One region of the Thermus sp. CCB_US3_UF1 genome, then DNA from elsewhere that is predicted to be linked to it. Evidence: riboswitches for the same ligand, from Rfam matches in the RefSeq annotation. Region 1 holds a riboswitch; the other holds the start of a gene.
The links. Region 1 has a riboswitch for cobalamin ahead of TCCBUS3UF1_RS04900 (ABC transporter substrate-binding protein). Riboswitches for the same ligand answer to the same signal wherever they lie in the genome.
Positions count from the first base shown of each region.

Region 2: linked by a shared signal. The riboswitch ahead of TCCBUS3UF1_RS01000 (acyl-CoA thioesterase) and the one ahead of TCCBUS3UF1_RS04900 (ABC transporter substrate-binding protein) in region 1 are both predicted to bind cobalamin.

Region 1 is NC_017278.1:977,659-984,851, forward strand. It holds gene TCCBUS3UF1_RS04890 (ABC transporter substrate-binding protein) at 1-847, opposite strand, end outside; gene TCCBUS3UF1_RS04895 (ROK family transcriptional regulator) at 804-1,997, opposite strand; cobalamin riboswitch at 2,116-2,275, shown strand; gene TCCBUS3UF1_RS04900 (ABC transporter substrate-binding protein) at 2,409-3,263, shown strand; gene TCCBUS3UF1_RS04905 (iron ABC transporter permease) at 3,267-4,295, shown strand; gene TCCBUS3UF1_RS04910 (ABC transporter ATP-binding protein) at 4,282-5,034, shown strand; gene TCCBUS3UF1_RS04915 (hypothetical protein) at 5,015-5,356, shown strand; gene TCCBUS3UF1_RS04920 (SDR family oxidoreductase) at 5,396-6,133, shown strand; gene TCCBUS3UF1_RS04925 (serine hydrolase) at 6,138-7,193, shown strand, end outside.
Region 2 is NC_017278.1:227,540-234,732, forward strand. It holds gene TCCBUS3UF1_RS00975 (iron ABC transporter permease) at 1-120, shown strand, start outside; gene TCCBUS3UF1_RS00980 (ABC transporter ATP-binding protein) at 113-889, shown strand; gene TCCBUS3UF1_RS00990 (IS256-like element ISTth4 family transposase) at 1,204-2,424, opposite strand; gene TCCBUS3UF1_RS00995 (iron-siderophore ABC transporter substrate-binding protein) at 2,593-3,387, shown strand; cobalamin riboswitch at 3,654-3,789, shown strand; gene TCCBUS3UF1_RS01000 (acyl-CoA thioesterase) at 3,953-4,315, shown strand; gene metE (5-methyltetrahydropteroyltriglutamate--homocysteine S-methyltransferase) at 4,312-6,462, shown strand; gene TCCBUS3UF1_RS01010 (ribonucleotide-diphosphate reductase subunit beta) at 6,446-7,193, shown strand, end outside.

The sequences.
Region 1 (7,193 bases):
AGGCGAAGTCGGTGCCGGGGCGGAGCTTCAGGGTGGTGGCCATGTAGCCCGCGGCCCAGTCCCCCATGATGTTGAAGGCCGCCTGGCCCTGGACCACCCGGTCCACGGCCTGCTGCCAGGAGAGGCCAGCGGCGTCCTTATTGGCGCAGTCCAGCACCTTGCCGAAGGTTTCCCACACCGCCACCGCCTTGGGGTCGGTGAACTTCAGCTTCCCGTTCCAGAGGTTGTTCCAGCCGTCCGCCCCCAGGAGGGCCAGGGCCACGCTCTCCCAGAGGTGCTGCTGGGTCCAGTTCTCCCCTAGGGCCAAGGGGGCCTGCAGGCCCTTGCGCTTGAGGGTTTCGCAGGTGGAGAGGAACTCGGCCCAGGTGCGGGGCGGGTTCACCCCCCATTCCCGCAGCTTGGCGGGGATGTACCACATGACGTTGGAGCGGTGGATGTTCACCGGCACGCTCCAGATCCCGCCCTTGTAGGAGATCAGGTCAATGAGCCCCTTGGGGAAGGCCTGGAGCCACCCCTCCTGGCGGAAGAGGCCCGTGAGGTCCTCCATCCTGTCGGCCACCACCCAGGTACCGATGAGCTCCATGCCCGCATGCACCTGGAAGCTATCGGGGGGGTCACCGCCCAGCATCCTGGTCTTGAGCACCGCCTTGGCGTTCACCCCGGCGCCCCCGGTGACCGTGGCGTTGATGACCTCCACGTTGGGGTAGCGTTGCTTGTAGAGCCGGATGAGGGCCTCGAGGGCCGGCCCCTCGTCCCCCGCCCACCAGGAGAAGATCTCCAGCTTGCCCGTCTGGGCCAGGGCGCTAAGCCCCAATACCATGCCGATCGCCCAAAGCCACTTCCTCATACCTACCTCCATTGCGACGTGGGCTTTCCGCCCACAGGCCGCCCAGCTCAAAGAAGCGGGCCAGAAACAGGCTGGCCCCTCCTACCGCCGCCGCCAGATGCCCGTAGGCCGAGGGGTGCACCGGGAGGGAGCGGTGGGTGGGCAAAAAGGCGTGGGCCTCGAGGGCCTGGCGTAGGGGTTCTTCCAAGAGGGGGAAGAGCTCTGCGGCCTTCCCCCCCACCACCACCCGGGCCGGGTCGTAGGCCACGGCCAGGTTGGCCACGAACCGCCCCAGGGCCTCGCCCAGTTGGCGGATGACCTGTAGGGCCAAGGGGTCGCCCTCCCGGGCCAGGGCGTGCAGGGCGTCCCAGTCCCCTGCCTTCCCCCCCAGGGCCTGGTAGCGGGCCAGGAGGGACCCCAGGCCCAGCTCCCGCTCCAGGCACCCCCGGCGCCCGCAGGCGCAAAGGGTTTCCCCGCTCCCCAGCCAGTGGCCCACCTCCCCCGCCGCCCCCCCGGTTCCCCGCAGGAGGCGGCCTTCGGCCACCACCCCCACCCCCAGGCCCGTGCTGAGAACCAGGTAGGCCAGGTTGGCCTCACCGTGGAAGAACACCTCGGAGAGGGCCGAGGCCTTGGCGTCGTTTTCCGGCAGGACGGGGAAGGGCAGGGGGGCAAGGAAGGGCTTTAGGTCCAGGTCCTCCCAGCCCAGATTGGGGGCCTTGAGCAGGCGTAGCCCCACCACCACCCCGGGCAGGGTGAAGCCCAGCCCCAAGGCCCCTTGGGCCCGGGGGAGGACCTCCTGCCAAAGCCGTTCCAGGCGCTCCTTGGGCCCGGCTTGGGGGGCGTGGCGCCACTCCAGGGTCCAAAGCACCTCCCCCCGCCAGTCCAGGGCCAGGAGGACCGTACCCTCCACCCCCACCTCGGCCCCCAGGGCGAAGCGGGCTCGAGGGCGCAGGTGGAGGAGGGTGCCGGGGCGGCCCACAGGGGGTGAGGTGAAGGCCCCCTCTTCCAGGAGGCCTTCCTGCAAAAGCTCGTCCACCAGGCGGCTCACCGCGCTCTTGGCCAGGCCGGTAAGGCGGGAAAGCTCCGCCCGGGTGAGGGGGCCCCGCCGCAGGTGGCCCAGGATGGCCCGGCGGTTGAGCCTGCGGATTTCCTGCGTATCCCCCTTGCGCACCCCACCTCCTTAGTTCGTTCTCAGGACTAAGTAAATCACCCACCGGGTTTCCCGTCAAGCCCTTGCCTTTTGCCAAGCTTGGCCTTAGCCTCCTCTTAAGGCCCGCTAGGGCCCTAAAGCCAGGTCCCGTTGCCCTGGTGCCTGGGCGCGTAGTCCAGGCTTAAAGTGGGGAAGTCCGGTGCAAGTCCGGCGCTGTCCCGCAACGGTAACCGGCCCCGCACCATGCCTTCCGCCGCAGGCCGGAAGCCCGAATACCTGCCAGGGCCGCCCGCCATGCCCCATGGGCGGGCACCTCACGCGGATGGGGGGAGCGATGGGGGTGCACCCGCGGTATGCGCCCCTGCCGTTTTCCCGGCAGGGGTTTTCCCTACCTCCCCCGGGCCTGGCCCTAGCGGCCTTAGGGAGGTAGGCATGAAAAGGGTACTGGCTCTCTTGGCGGTTTTCTTGGCCTTGGCTTGGGCTTTCCCCCTTACCCTCACCGACGACCTGGGGCGCACGGTGACCCTGAAGGCCCCCCCCAAGCGGGTGGTTTCCATGCTCCCCTCGGTGACGGAAACCCTTTGCGCCCTGGGGGCTTGCGACCGCCTGGTGGCCACCGACGACTACTCCGACTGGCCCGAAAGGGTGAAGGCCCTGCCCAAGGCCGGGGGGCTTTACAACCCCAACCCCGAGCTCATCGTTTCCTTGAAGCCCGATCTGGTGCTGGTTTCCAAGTATGGCCGCCTCTACGAGACCCTGGAGCGGGCGGGGCTTGCGGTCTACGCGGTGCGCACCGAGACCTACGAGGACATCTTCCGCACCACCCGCACCCTGGGCCGGCTCCTGGGGATGGAGGCCCAGGCGGAGCGCCTGGTGGCCCAGATCCAGCGGGAGGTCTACGGGGAGGAGTCCCGGGCCGCCCAGGCCAAGGCCCGTCCCCGGGTGTACTACGAGATCGATCCCACCCCCTACACCGTGGGGCCGGAGAGCTTCATCGGGGTGCTCATCGCCAAGGCCCGGGGGGTGAACATCGTTCCCAAGGAGCTGGGCCTTTTCCCCAAGATCGCCCCCGAGTTCGTGGTGGAGAAGAACCCCGAGGTCATCGTGGCCACCTACCCCAACGCCCAGGAAACCCTCCGCACCCGCCCGGGCTGGAGCCGGGTGAGCGCGGTGCAAAGGGGGCGGATCTGCGTCTTCACCGGAGGCCAGGACAGCCTCCTCTCCCGCCCCGGCCCCCGGGTGGCCCAGGGGCTTAGGCTTCTGGTGGACTGCTTCCACGGACGGTAGGCCATGACCCAGGCCCTTCCCCTGGCCCTGAGGCGGAGCCTGGTCTTCGCCTGGCTCCTCCTCCTCCTGGGCCTGGCCCTGGTCCTAGGGGTGGCCTTGGGGGCGGTGAGCCTCCCCCCCCAGGAGGTGCTCCGGGCCCTTCTGGGCCAGGGGGAAAACCCCATCGTCACCGAGATGCGCCTGCCCCGGGTCCTGGGGGGGATGCTGGTGGGGGCGGCCTTGGGGGTGGCGGGGGCGGCTTTCCAGGGCCTCTTCCGCAACCCCCTGGCCGACCCTTACCTCATGGGTTCGGCCGCAGGGGCGGCCTTCGCCGTGGCCCTCCTGGCGGCCCTCCTGGGTGGGCTTTCCCCCGCTTTTGCCCAGCACGCCGTCTTCCAGTCCCTGCCCCTTTCCGCCACCCTTTTCGGTTTCCTTGGGGCCCTTCTGGCCACGCTTCTCACCCTCCTCCTGGCTGGGGGTGTGGCCAGGACGGGGGAGCTGGTCCTGGCGGGGGTGGTGGTGGGGAGCGTTCTCACCGGGGCCACCACCTACCTGATGCTGCAGGACGCGGACCGGGTGCGGGCCGTCTTCGCCTACACCCTGGGCAACCTGGCCTTCGTGGGCTGGCCGGGGGTCAAGGCCTTGGCCTTCTTCCTGGCCTTGGCCCTGCCTTGCCTTTTCCTCCTGGGCCGGGTCCTCAACGCCCTCCAGCTGGGGGAGGAGACGGCCAAGAGCCTGGGGCTTCCCCTGGAGGCCCTGAAGCTTCTGCTCCTCATGGCCTCGAGCCTCCTCACCGCGGCGGCCGTGGCCCAGGCGGGGATCATCGGCTTCGTGGGCCTGGTCACCCCCCACGTCCTGAGGCGGCTTCTGGGGGAGGACTACCGCCTCCTCCTGCCCGCCAGCGCCCTGGGGGGGGCGGTCCTCCTCTCCCTGGCCGACCTCCTGGCCCGCACCCTCACCCGGCCCGCGGAGCTCCCCGTGGGGGTGGTGACCACCCTGCTGGGCGGGCCCTTCTTCCTCTACCTGATGTGGAGGCGGCGTGGCCGGGCTTGAGGCCAAGGGCATCTGGGGCCCCTTCGCCCTCTTGGGGGTGGACCTGGCCCTAAGGCCAGGGGAGTGGCTGGCCCTCCTTGGCCCCAACGGCTCGGGCAAGAGCACCCTGCTTCGGGTGATGGCGGGCCTCCTCCGGCCCAAGGCGGGGGAGGTCTTCCTGGAGGGCCGTACCCTTCGGGCCTACGGGAGCTACCGCCGGGGCCAGCTTCTCGCCTACCTGCCCCAAAGCGGCCCCTACCCGGAAGGCCTCCTGGTGGAGGAGGTGGTGCGCCTAGGCCGGCTTCCCCACCTAGGGCTTTGGGGGCGGGAGACCCGGGAGGACCGGGAGGCCGTGGCCTGGGCCCTGGAGGTGACGGGGACCCTTTCCTTCCGCCACCGCCCCCTCGGCACCCTTTCCGGGGGGGAGCGCCAACGGGTCCTCCTGGCCCGGGCCCTGGCGGCCAGGCCCCGCTACCTCCTCCTGGACGAGCCCACCACCTTCTTGGACCTCGAGCACCAAGGGGAGGTGGTGGCCCTGCTCCAGGGCCTGGCCCGGCTGGGGGTGGGGGTGCTCTCCGTCCTCCACGACCCCAACCAGGCGGCCCTGGCCCACCGGGTGGCGGTCCTGAAAGGGGGAAGGCTTCTTGCCGAGGGGGGGCCTGGGGAGGTGCTCAGCGAGGCCTTTTTGAAAAGCCTCTACGGCCCCCGGGTTCGGGTGGCCCACCTGGAGGGGAGGCCCCATGTCTACCTGGACGGATAGGGCCCGGCTTTACGTGCGGGGCCGGGCCTTTTTGCTGGACTTGGGGGAAGAGGTGGAGTTCTACACGGAAAGCGGCCCAAGGCGGGCCCGCTACTTCCTGGTGGGGCGGATCTCCCCCCCGGAGCGCCTCCGCCTGGGCCTTCCCCGGGAGGGGGTGCTCCACTACCCCCTGGCGGTGGACCCCTTGGCCTTTGAGTGGGAGGGGGAGACCCTGGTCCTGCCAGGCTTGCGGGTCTACCTGGGGGGGCCGCCCCCCTTTGTGGAAACCCCCTATTACGCCTGGCGCTGGCCCCGCTTGACGGAGGGGGGGGCGGAGGGGTAGGGTGCCCTTACCGACCGTTCGGTCGTGAGGAGGTGCGCGGTGCGGCTCAAGGACAAGGTGATCCTCATCACCGGGGCGGCCCACGGGATTGGCCGGGCCACCCTGGAGCTTTTTGCCCGGGAGGGGGCGAGGCTCATCGCCTGCGACCTGGAGGAAGGCCCCCTGGGGGAGGCGGCCTCGGCCACGGGGGCCATGCCCCTGGTGATGGACGTGGCCGATCCCACCTCGGTGGAGGGGGGCTTCCGGGAGGCCCTGGCCGCCTTTGGCCGCCTGGACGGGGTGGTGCACTATGCGGGCATCACCCGGGACAACTTCCACTGGAAGATGCCCCTGGAGGACTGGGAGGCGGTCCTCCGGGTGAACCTCACGGGGAGTTTTCTGGTGGCCCGGGCGGCGAGCGAGGCCATGCGGGAGCGGAACCCGGGGAGCATCGTGCTCACGGCGAGCCGGGTGTACCTGGGGAACCTGGGGCAGGCCAACTACGCGGCCTCCAAGGCGGGGGTGGTGGGGCTTATGCGGACCCTGGCCCTGGAGCTTGGGCGGTGGGGGATCCGGGTGAACGCCCTGGCCCCGGGGTTTATTGAGACGCGGATGACGGCCAAGGTGCCGGAGAAGGTGCGGGAGAAGGCCATTGCGGCCACGCCCTTGGGGCGGGCGGGGAAGCCTTTGGAGGTGGCCTATGCCGCCCTGTTCCTGGTTTCCGAGGAGTCCAGCTTCATCACCGGCCAGGTCCTCTTCGTGGATGGGGGGCGGTCCATCGGGGCCGCCCCGGCCTAGGGCCATGGGCTTTGCCAGGCTGGACGCCTACCTGCGGGGCCTGGTGGCTGAGGGCTTGCTGCCCGGCTTCGTGGCCCTGGTGGCCCGGGAAGGGGAGGTGGCCTACCTGGGGGTAGGGGGGTACCTGGACCCGGAGAAGGGCCTTCCCATGCGGGAGGATGCCCTTTTTCGCCTCTACTCCATGACCAAGCCCTGGGTTTCCGCCCTGGCCCTCACCTTTGTGGAGGAGGGGGTCCTTTCCCTCCAGGACCCGGTGGAGAAGTACCTGCCGGAGCTGGCCGGGCTTAGGGTGGGGCGGGAGGTGGGGGAGGAGGTGGTTTGGGAGCCCTTGCGCCGCCCCCTTACCCTTTACGAGCTCCTGCGCCACACCGCCGGCCTCCCCTACGGGGTCTTTTTCCCCTCCCCGGTGCGGCGGCTTTACCTGGAAGCGGGGGTGGAGCGCTTTGACCTCTCGCGGGAGGCTTTTTTGGCGGGCCTTTCCCGGCTTCCCCTCCGCTTCCAGCCGGGGGAGGCCTTTGAGTACGGCTTGGCCACCGATGTCCTGGGCCACCTCCTCGAGGCCCTTTCCGGCAAGAGCCTGGAGGCCCTTTTGCGGGAGCGGGTCTTCGGCCCCTTGGGCATGGAGGATGCGGGCTTCTGGGCCAAGGACCCGGCCCGCCTGGCCCAACCCTTCCCTCAGGACCCGGAAACGGGCAAGCGCATCCGCCTCATCCCCGTGGAAGCCCCTCCCCCCCGGTACGCCGGGGGCCTAGGGGGGGTGGGGACGGCGGGGGACTACTTCCGCTTCCTCGAGGCCCTGCGCCGGGGCCAGGGCCTCCTCCACCCCCGCCTGGCCCGGCTGATGACCGCAGACCACCTGGGCCCCCTCTATGGGGAGGGGCTCCGCCGCGGCCCCGAGTACCTGCCCGGCCCCGGCTACGGTTTCGGCCTGGGGGTGGCGGTGCGCCTGGGGGAGGGGGGTCTGGCCCCGGGAAGCCCGGGGGACTGGTACTGGTGGGGGTTTGGCGGCACCCACTTCCTGGTGGACCCCAGCCTGGGCCTCACCGCCCTCCTCCTCACC
Region 2 (7,193 bases), 750 kb from region 1:
TTGGCCCGCACCCTGGCGGCCCCAGCGGAGATGCCCGTGGGGGTAATCACCGCCCTTCTGGGGGGACCCTTCTTCCTCTATCTGGTGCTGCGCTACAAGCGGGAGGTGTACCGTGCTTGAGGCTAGGGGGCTGGGCTACAGGAAGGAGGGGCGGTGGCTCCTTCGGGGGGTAGACCTCTCCCTTGCCCCAGGGGACTTCCTGGCGGTTTTGGGTCCCAACGGCAGTGGCAAAACCACCCTCCTCCGCCTCCTTGCAGGGGAGCTTTCCCCGTCGGAAGGGGAGGTGCGGCTCCTGGGCAGGCCCCTTGGGTCCTACACCCCCCTGGAGCTTGCCCGCCAGCGGGCCGTGCTCTCGCAAAACCGGGAGTTGGCCTTTTCCTTTACGGCCTACGAGGTGGCTTTCCTGGGCCGCCACCCCCATCTTGAGGGCAGGGAGCGTTCCCTGGACCACGAAAAGACCCTCGAGGCCCTTCGGCGTGCCCAGGCCCTTCCCCTCCGGGAAAGGCTATACCCTACCCTCTCCGGGGGGGAGGGCATACGGGTAGAGGTGGCGAGGCTACTCAACCAAGAACCGAGGTTCTTTCTTTTGGACGAGCCCACCAACCACCTGGACCCCCGCTACGCCCTGGAGGTTCTGCTCCTCTTCCGTGCCCTGGCCTATGAGGGGAGGGGGGTGCTGGCCGTGCTTCACGATCTCAACCTGGCTTCCCTTTTCGCCAACCGTCTTCTCCTCCTCAAAGGGGGACGGGTTTTGGCCTATGGCAGCCCGGAGGCGGTGCTCTGTCCTGAGCTTCTGGAGGAGGCTTACGAGGTGCCTTTTTATGCCCTGGCCCATGGGGGGGTATCCCTTTTCCTGCCTGTTCCCCGGGAGGTGGTCCGTGGAACCTGAACACGCCCAGGAGGTGGCCCGGCTTTCCCCTACCCGCTACCTGGCCCGTTGCGCCTGCCATGGGGGTACCTACCATCTCCATTGGGATGCGGGCACCTTTCGCCTTAACCAGGAGGGCATCGCTTTCTTGATGAGGGTTTTGCAGGAAGTTCTAGAGAATGGCACCGGAGGGGTGGTCTGGTTGGGTTCCGTGGGCCTCCGCTTTGGACCGGAGGAGGGGGAGGAACTTCTCCGCCTTCTCCGCGCGGGTTTGGCCTTGCCTTGGGATAGACCAGTTTTTTGGTTTCGGCAGATCCACTGATGAGGGGGTCGTGTCAAGAGTTATGTGTAAGAGTCTGTGTACGGGGGGCATACCGCTCCTGAAGCATCTTCTCCAGCACCTCCTTCACCTCCGAGAACCCCTTTAGTTTCCGTTCTGCCCACCTCCCTTCCTGCCTCTCCGACTCCAGGTAAAGAAGCTTGTACACCGCCTCTTCCTTAGGAAACTTGTGGTCCCGCACCTTCGTCCCCCGCCGCACTTCCCGGATAAACCGCTCCATCAGGTTGGTGCTCCGCAGGTACGGCCAAAGCACCTTGGGGTACCCGTAGAACCGCAGGAAGGCCCCCGAATCCTGTACCCAAAGCCCCACCACCCCCGGGTACCGCGAACCCCAGGCGGCCTTCACCTCCTCCAAGGCCCCAAGAGCTTCTTCCCGGCTCTCCGCCCCGTACACCCGCCTCAGGTCCTCCGCCAGCAGGCCCCGGTCCCGCGCCCGCACCTGGGACAGGCTCCACCGCACCCCGTGCACCACGCACCGCTGCCATTCCGCCTGAGGGTAGACCCTGCGGATCGCTTCAGGAAGCCCGGGCAGCCCGTCGGTGATGAAGAGCAATACCCGCCGCAGGCCCCGCTGCCAAAGCTCCCCCAGGACCCCCTCCCATCCCAGGGCGCTCTCCGTGGGCAACAGCCAAAACCCCAGGACCCGCCTCTCCCCATTAGGGGCGATGCCCAGGGCCACATACACGCTTTCCCGTACGATCCCTTCTCCTTCCCTGAAGACCTTTAGGGAAAGCCCGTCCAGGTAGACGAAGGCCATCTCCTCGGGCAAAGGCCGGGTGCGGAAGGCTCCTGCCGCCTCCAGGACCTCGTCCGTCAGGGCGCTCAGGGTCTCGTGGGAGTAGCGGTGGCCTAAGAGCAGGCTCAGTATCTCGGCCGCCTTGCGCTGACTGACCCCGGCGGCGTAAAGGGCTACCGCCACTTCCCCCACGTCCACCAGGCGGCGGACGTAGGGCTTAAGGAAAGCCGGGTAATACCGAGATTCCCGATCCCTAGGGACCTTCAGGTCCACCTGGCCGAAGGTGGTCTCCAGCTTGCGGGGGTAGTAGCCGTTCCTGCGGCCTCCGTGCACCTGCAAGAAGGCCGTCCGGTCCAGCTCCAGAACCGTCTGCAGAACCTCGGCTACTGTCTCCCGCACCGCTTCCCTCAGCAAGATCCGCAAGGTATCCTGGTCCACGGGGCACCTCCTCGTGCTAAGGTGTGCCCCCCTATTAAACACGGACCCTTACACATAAATCCTTACACGACCGATGAGGGGTGAAAGATGCGTAGGGTTTTCTTTGCTTTCCTGTTTACAGCCGTCGCCCTGGCGCAACAGGGGACGTGCCCTGGAGAAAGGGTTCCCCACGACCTTGGGGAAGTCTGCCTTTCCAAAGTGCCTGACCGGGTGGCGGCCTTGGATTGGAGGCCTCTGGAAGACCTCTTGCTTCTGGGGGTTAGGCCTGTGGCCGGGGCGGACCTGGCTGACTTCCCCAAATGGGTGAAGGTTCCCCTTCCCCAAGGGATCGCGGATCTAGGTGGGCGCACCGCCCCCAACCTTGAGCGCCTCCTTGCCTTGAGGCCTGACCTGATCCTGGGCTACACGGGCTTTCAAGGCCGTCTCTATCCGGAGCTGTCCCGCATCGCCCCCACGGCCCTCTACGATTACCTGCCTTCGGAGGGGCAGCTTGCTGCCATGCGCCGACACTTCCTGCTCCATGCCCAGCTGGTGGGCAAGGCCAAGGAGGGGGAGAGGATACTCTCGGATTTAGACCGCTTTCTGGCCCAGGCCCGGGAGCGCTTGGAGCAGAGGGGGCTCGGGGGTAGGCCCTTCCTCCTGGTGCAAGCCTGGGCCAGGGACAAGGTGTACAACATCTTCACCCGCTCCACCTTGGCCTCCGAGGTCCTGGAGGCCGTGGGTCTGCGCAACGCCTGGACGGGGAAGGCTGAGGCTTACGGTCTTTCCCGGGTAGGGCCCGAAGGGCTGGTGCGCCTGGTGCGGGAGAACCCAGGGGTGCAGGTGTTGCTCATCGCCCAGCCGGGAAACAACCCCCTGGCTGACCCTGCCATTGGGCCCCTGCTCCGCCTCCAGGGGGCCCGGGTCCATCCCATGGATCCGGCCACCTGGACCTACGGGGGTCCCCTTTCGGTTCGGGTACTGGTGGAGGAGGCGTTGCGGGTCCTTCTGGGGGGTAAACCATGAGCCAAGGTGGCCTTGCATTCACCCCCATTCCCGGGGCCTTCCCTGGAACATAGGTTAGGGAAGGGGCCCTGGGGCCCTTCTCCCAGGGACCCGGGGGTAGCTTGGCCTTTGACCCCCCTTTCCCGAGGGGGGGCAAGGGGGAAGCCTTGGGTGTGGCCTGGTGGGCCTCCTGCCCTAACATCGAGATGATGCCCATCCTCCTTGACCCCCCACACAACCCATGGTAGCCTCCCCTTCAGGGTGCCCAATACCTGGGGTGCCCTGGCCGCGATGCCAGGCCGACAGGCCTGGACGCCCCTTGGCGGTGGGGGAAGTCCGGTGAGAGTCCGGCGCTGTCCCGCAACGGTAACCGGTCCTACCTGGCCGGAAGCCCGAGTACCCGCTTCGCGGTCCTGCCCCGTAGCCCTCGAGGCAAGGGTGAAGGTGGTGATGCCTGTGGGACCTTAGACCCAAGTCTCCCCAAAATCCGTAGGGCGGAACCCTTGTGGTCCGCTAGGCTTTAGGTTCCTGGGGCGGAGGTTTTCCTTCCGCAAGGACAGAGGAGGTTTGCGTGCGGGAAACCCGCATGGTCCACCTGGTGTTTCCCGGTGAGACCAACCACTACGGCACCCTTTTCGGCGGCACGGTCATGGCCTGGATGGACCAGGCGGCCTTCGTGGCCGCCACCCGCCACGCGAGGCGCAAGGTGGTTACCGTCCATTCCGACGCCGTGGACTTCCAGCGCCCGGTGCCCCTGGGCTCCATCGTGGAGCTGGTGGCCCGGGTGGTGGGGGTGGGGCGTACCTCCATGCGGGTGGCGGTGGAGCTTTGGGTGGAGCCCTTGGAGGGGGATAGGTACCTGGCGGCCAAGGGTGGGTTCGTGCTGGTGGCCTTGGATGGGGAGGGGCGGCCTGCGCCGGTCCCTCCCCTGGAAGGGGTGAAGGAATGACGGTGAGGACTTTGGCCTACGGTTTTCCCCGGCTGGGTCCGGACCGGGAGTATAAGCGCCTTTTGGAAGGCTTCTGGTCCGGGGAGGTGTCGGAGGAGGCCTTCCGGCAGGGGCTAGAGGGGTTGGAGGCCCTGCGGCTTGCGGCCTACCGCCGCCATGTGGACCTCTACCCCGTGGGGGAGATGAGCCTCTACGATCCCCTGCTGGACCTGGCGGTGATGGTGGGGGTCTACCCCATAGACCCCCAGGACCTGGGGGCCTACTACGCCCTGGCCCGGGGCAAGGGGGCCCTGCCCCTGCGGAAGTGGTTCGGCACCAACTACCACTACCTGGCCCCCCTGCTGCCCGAGGCGCCCCGCTACAAGCCCCACTGGAACAAGCCCCTGGAAGCCTTCCGCAAGCACCCTGAGGGGCTTCCCCACCTCCTTGGGCCCTATACCCTTCTCCGCCTGGCCCAAAACCCTCCAGAGGGAGGGGAGCGGGCCCGCCACCTCGAGGCCCTGGGCGAGGTCTACGCCGCCTTCCTTGGGGAACTCAAGGGGGCAGGGGCCCCCCTGGCCCTCCTGGAGGAGCCGGCCCTGGGCCTGGATGGGGCCGAGGAGGACCTCCCGGCCTTGGAAAGGGTTTATGGCCGCCTCCTGGAGGCCCTGCCCCTGGCCCTCCTCACCCCCTACCTCCTCCCCCGGCCGGAGGTGGGGGCGGGGCTTTACCCCCTTCCCTGGGCCGCGGCAAGCCGGGACCTCGAGGCCCCCCGGGGAGGCCCCAGGGTGCCCATCCTGGGGGTGGTGGAGGGGCAGGGGGTTTGGCGCACCCCCCTCCTGGAGGTGGCCCGCCGCCTGCGGGAGGCCTTGGGGGAGGGGGAGGTCTGGCTTGCCCCCCGGGCCCCCCTTTACCACCTGCCCTGGCGGGTGGGGTCCCCGCCCCCGGGTCTGGAGGGACGGCTGGCCTTTGCCGAGGAGAGGCTTGGGGAGCTTGCCCTCCTGGCCCGTCTCCTCCGGGGGGAGGAGGGGGCCCTGGCCGAGGCCCAGGCCTGGCGCGCCCCCGGGGAGCCCCCCAGGCTACCTCCCCTTTCCCCCCCTCCCGGGCCCCGTCCCCCGGGGCCTGTGCGCAAGGAAGCGCAAAGGGACCTCCCCCTGCCCCCCTTCCCCACCACCACCATCGGCAGCTTCCCCCAGACCCAGGAGCTACGCGCCCTCCGGGCCCGCTTCCGCTCGGGAAAGCTTTCCCCCGAGGCTTACGGGGAGGCCATACGGGAGGCCATCGCCCGGACCATCCGCTTCCAGGAGGCCGTGGGCCTGGACCTCCTGGTCCACGGGGAGCCGGAGCGGAGCGACATGGTGGAGTTCTTCGCCGAGCGGCTGGAGGGTTTCCACACCCACCCCTCGGGCTGGGTCCTCTCCTACGGCAGCCGGGTCTACCGCCCTCCCATCCTGGCGGGGCCGGTGCGGCGCAAGGGGCCCCTGGCCCTGGAGGAGCTCCGCTACGCCCAAAGCCTTACCCCCAAGCCCGTGAAGGCCATCCTCACCGGCCCCATCACCCTGGCCGCCTGGAGCTACCTGCCTGAGGGGGCCAGCTTCGCCGAGGCCGTCCTCCACCTGGCCGAGGCCATCGGGGAGGAGGTGCGGGCCCTGGAGGGGGCAGGCTTCCGCTTCCTGCAAATCGACGAGCCCGCCCTCCTGGAGAAGCTTCCCCTGCGGGCCGAGGCCCAGCCCGCCTATCTGGAGCTGGTGCGGGAGGCCTTCCGGCGGGCGGTGCCCGTGGGGCCGGGGGTGCAGGTCCACCTCCACCTCTGCTACTCCGAATACGCCGCCTTGAGGCCCTTTCTGGAGGCCATGGACCCCGATGTGGTGAGCCTCGAGGCCGCCCGGCAGGAGCCCCGCTTCCTGGGGGCCCTGGAGGGTCTGGACCTGGGCCTGGGGCCCGGGGCCTTCGACGTGCACTCCCCCCGGGCCGTGTCCCCGGAGGAGATGGAGGGGAGGCTCCTCGCCTACCTGGACCACATCCCCCCCTCCCGCCTCTGGGTCAACCCCGACTGCGGCCTCAAGACCCGTACCTGGCCCGAGGCCGAGGCCAACCTGAAGGCCATGGTGGAGGCGGCCCGGCGCCTTAGGGCCCGTTTTGGAGGCGAGGATGCTCACAGAACCTAGGGTCCACTACCGCCCCTACGAGTACCCGGGGCTTCTCCGCTTCCGGGATGCCATCCGGCACAGCTACTGGGTGCACACCGAGTTCAGCTACGCCGCCGACGTGCAGGACTACGCCCTGGTGGGGGAGGCCGAGCGGTCCCTGGTCCGGCGGGCCCTTCTCGCCATCTCCCAGGTGGAGCTTTCGGTGAAGCTCTTCTGGGCCCGGGTCTACGAGGTCTTCCCCAAGCCCGAGGTGGCCGAGGTGGGGATGACCTTTGCCGAAAGCGAGGTGCGCCACGCCAACGCCTACGCCCACCTCCTGGACCTCCTCTCCCTCTCGGAGGCCTTCCCCAAGGCCCTGGAGGAGCCCCCCCTGAAGGCGCGGCAGCGCCTCCTGGCCTCGGTGCTGGAGCGGGCCCGCGGGGGGAGCCTGCGGGAGTACGCCCTGGCCCTCCTCCTCTTCTCCGCCTTCACGGAGCACATCTCCCTCTTTTCCCAGTTCTACATCCTCATGGCCCTGAACCGCCGCCAGGGGCGGTTCAAGGGGATCTCCAACGCCATCGAGGCCACCAGCAAGGAGGAAAACCTGCATGGGCTCTTTGGGGTGGAGCTTCTCCGCCTGCTCAGGATGGAGCGGCCCGAGCTTTTCGTGGGCTTTGACGAGGAGGCCCTGGGCTTTGCCCAGGAACTCTTCCGGGCCGAAGAGGACCTCCTCTCCTGGCTTTTCGCCGGAGGGGAGCCCGAGGCCGTTG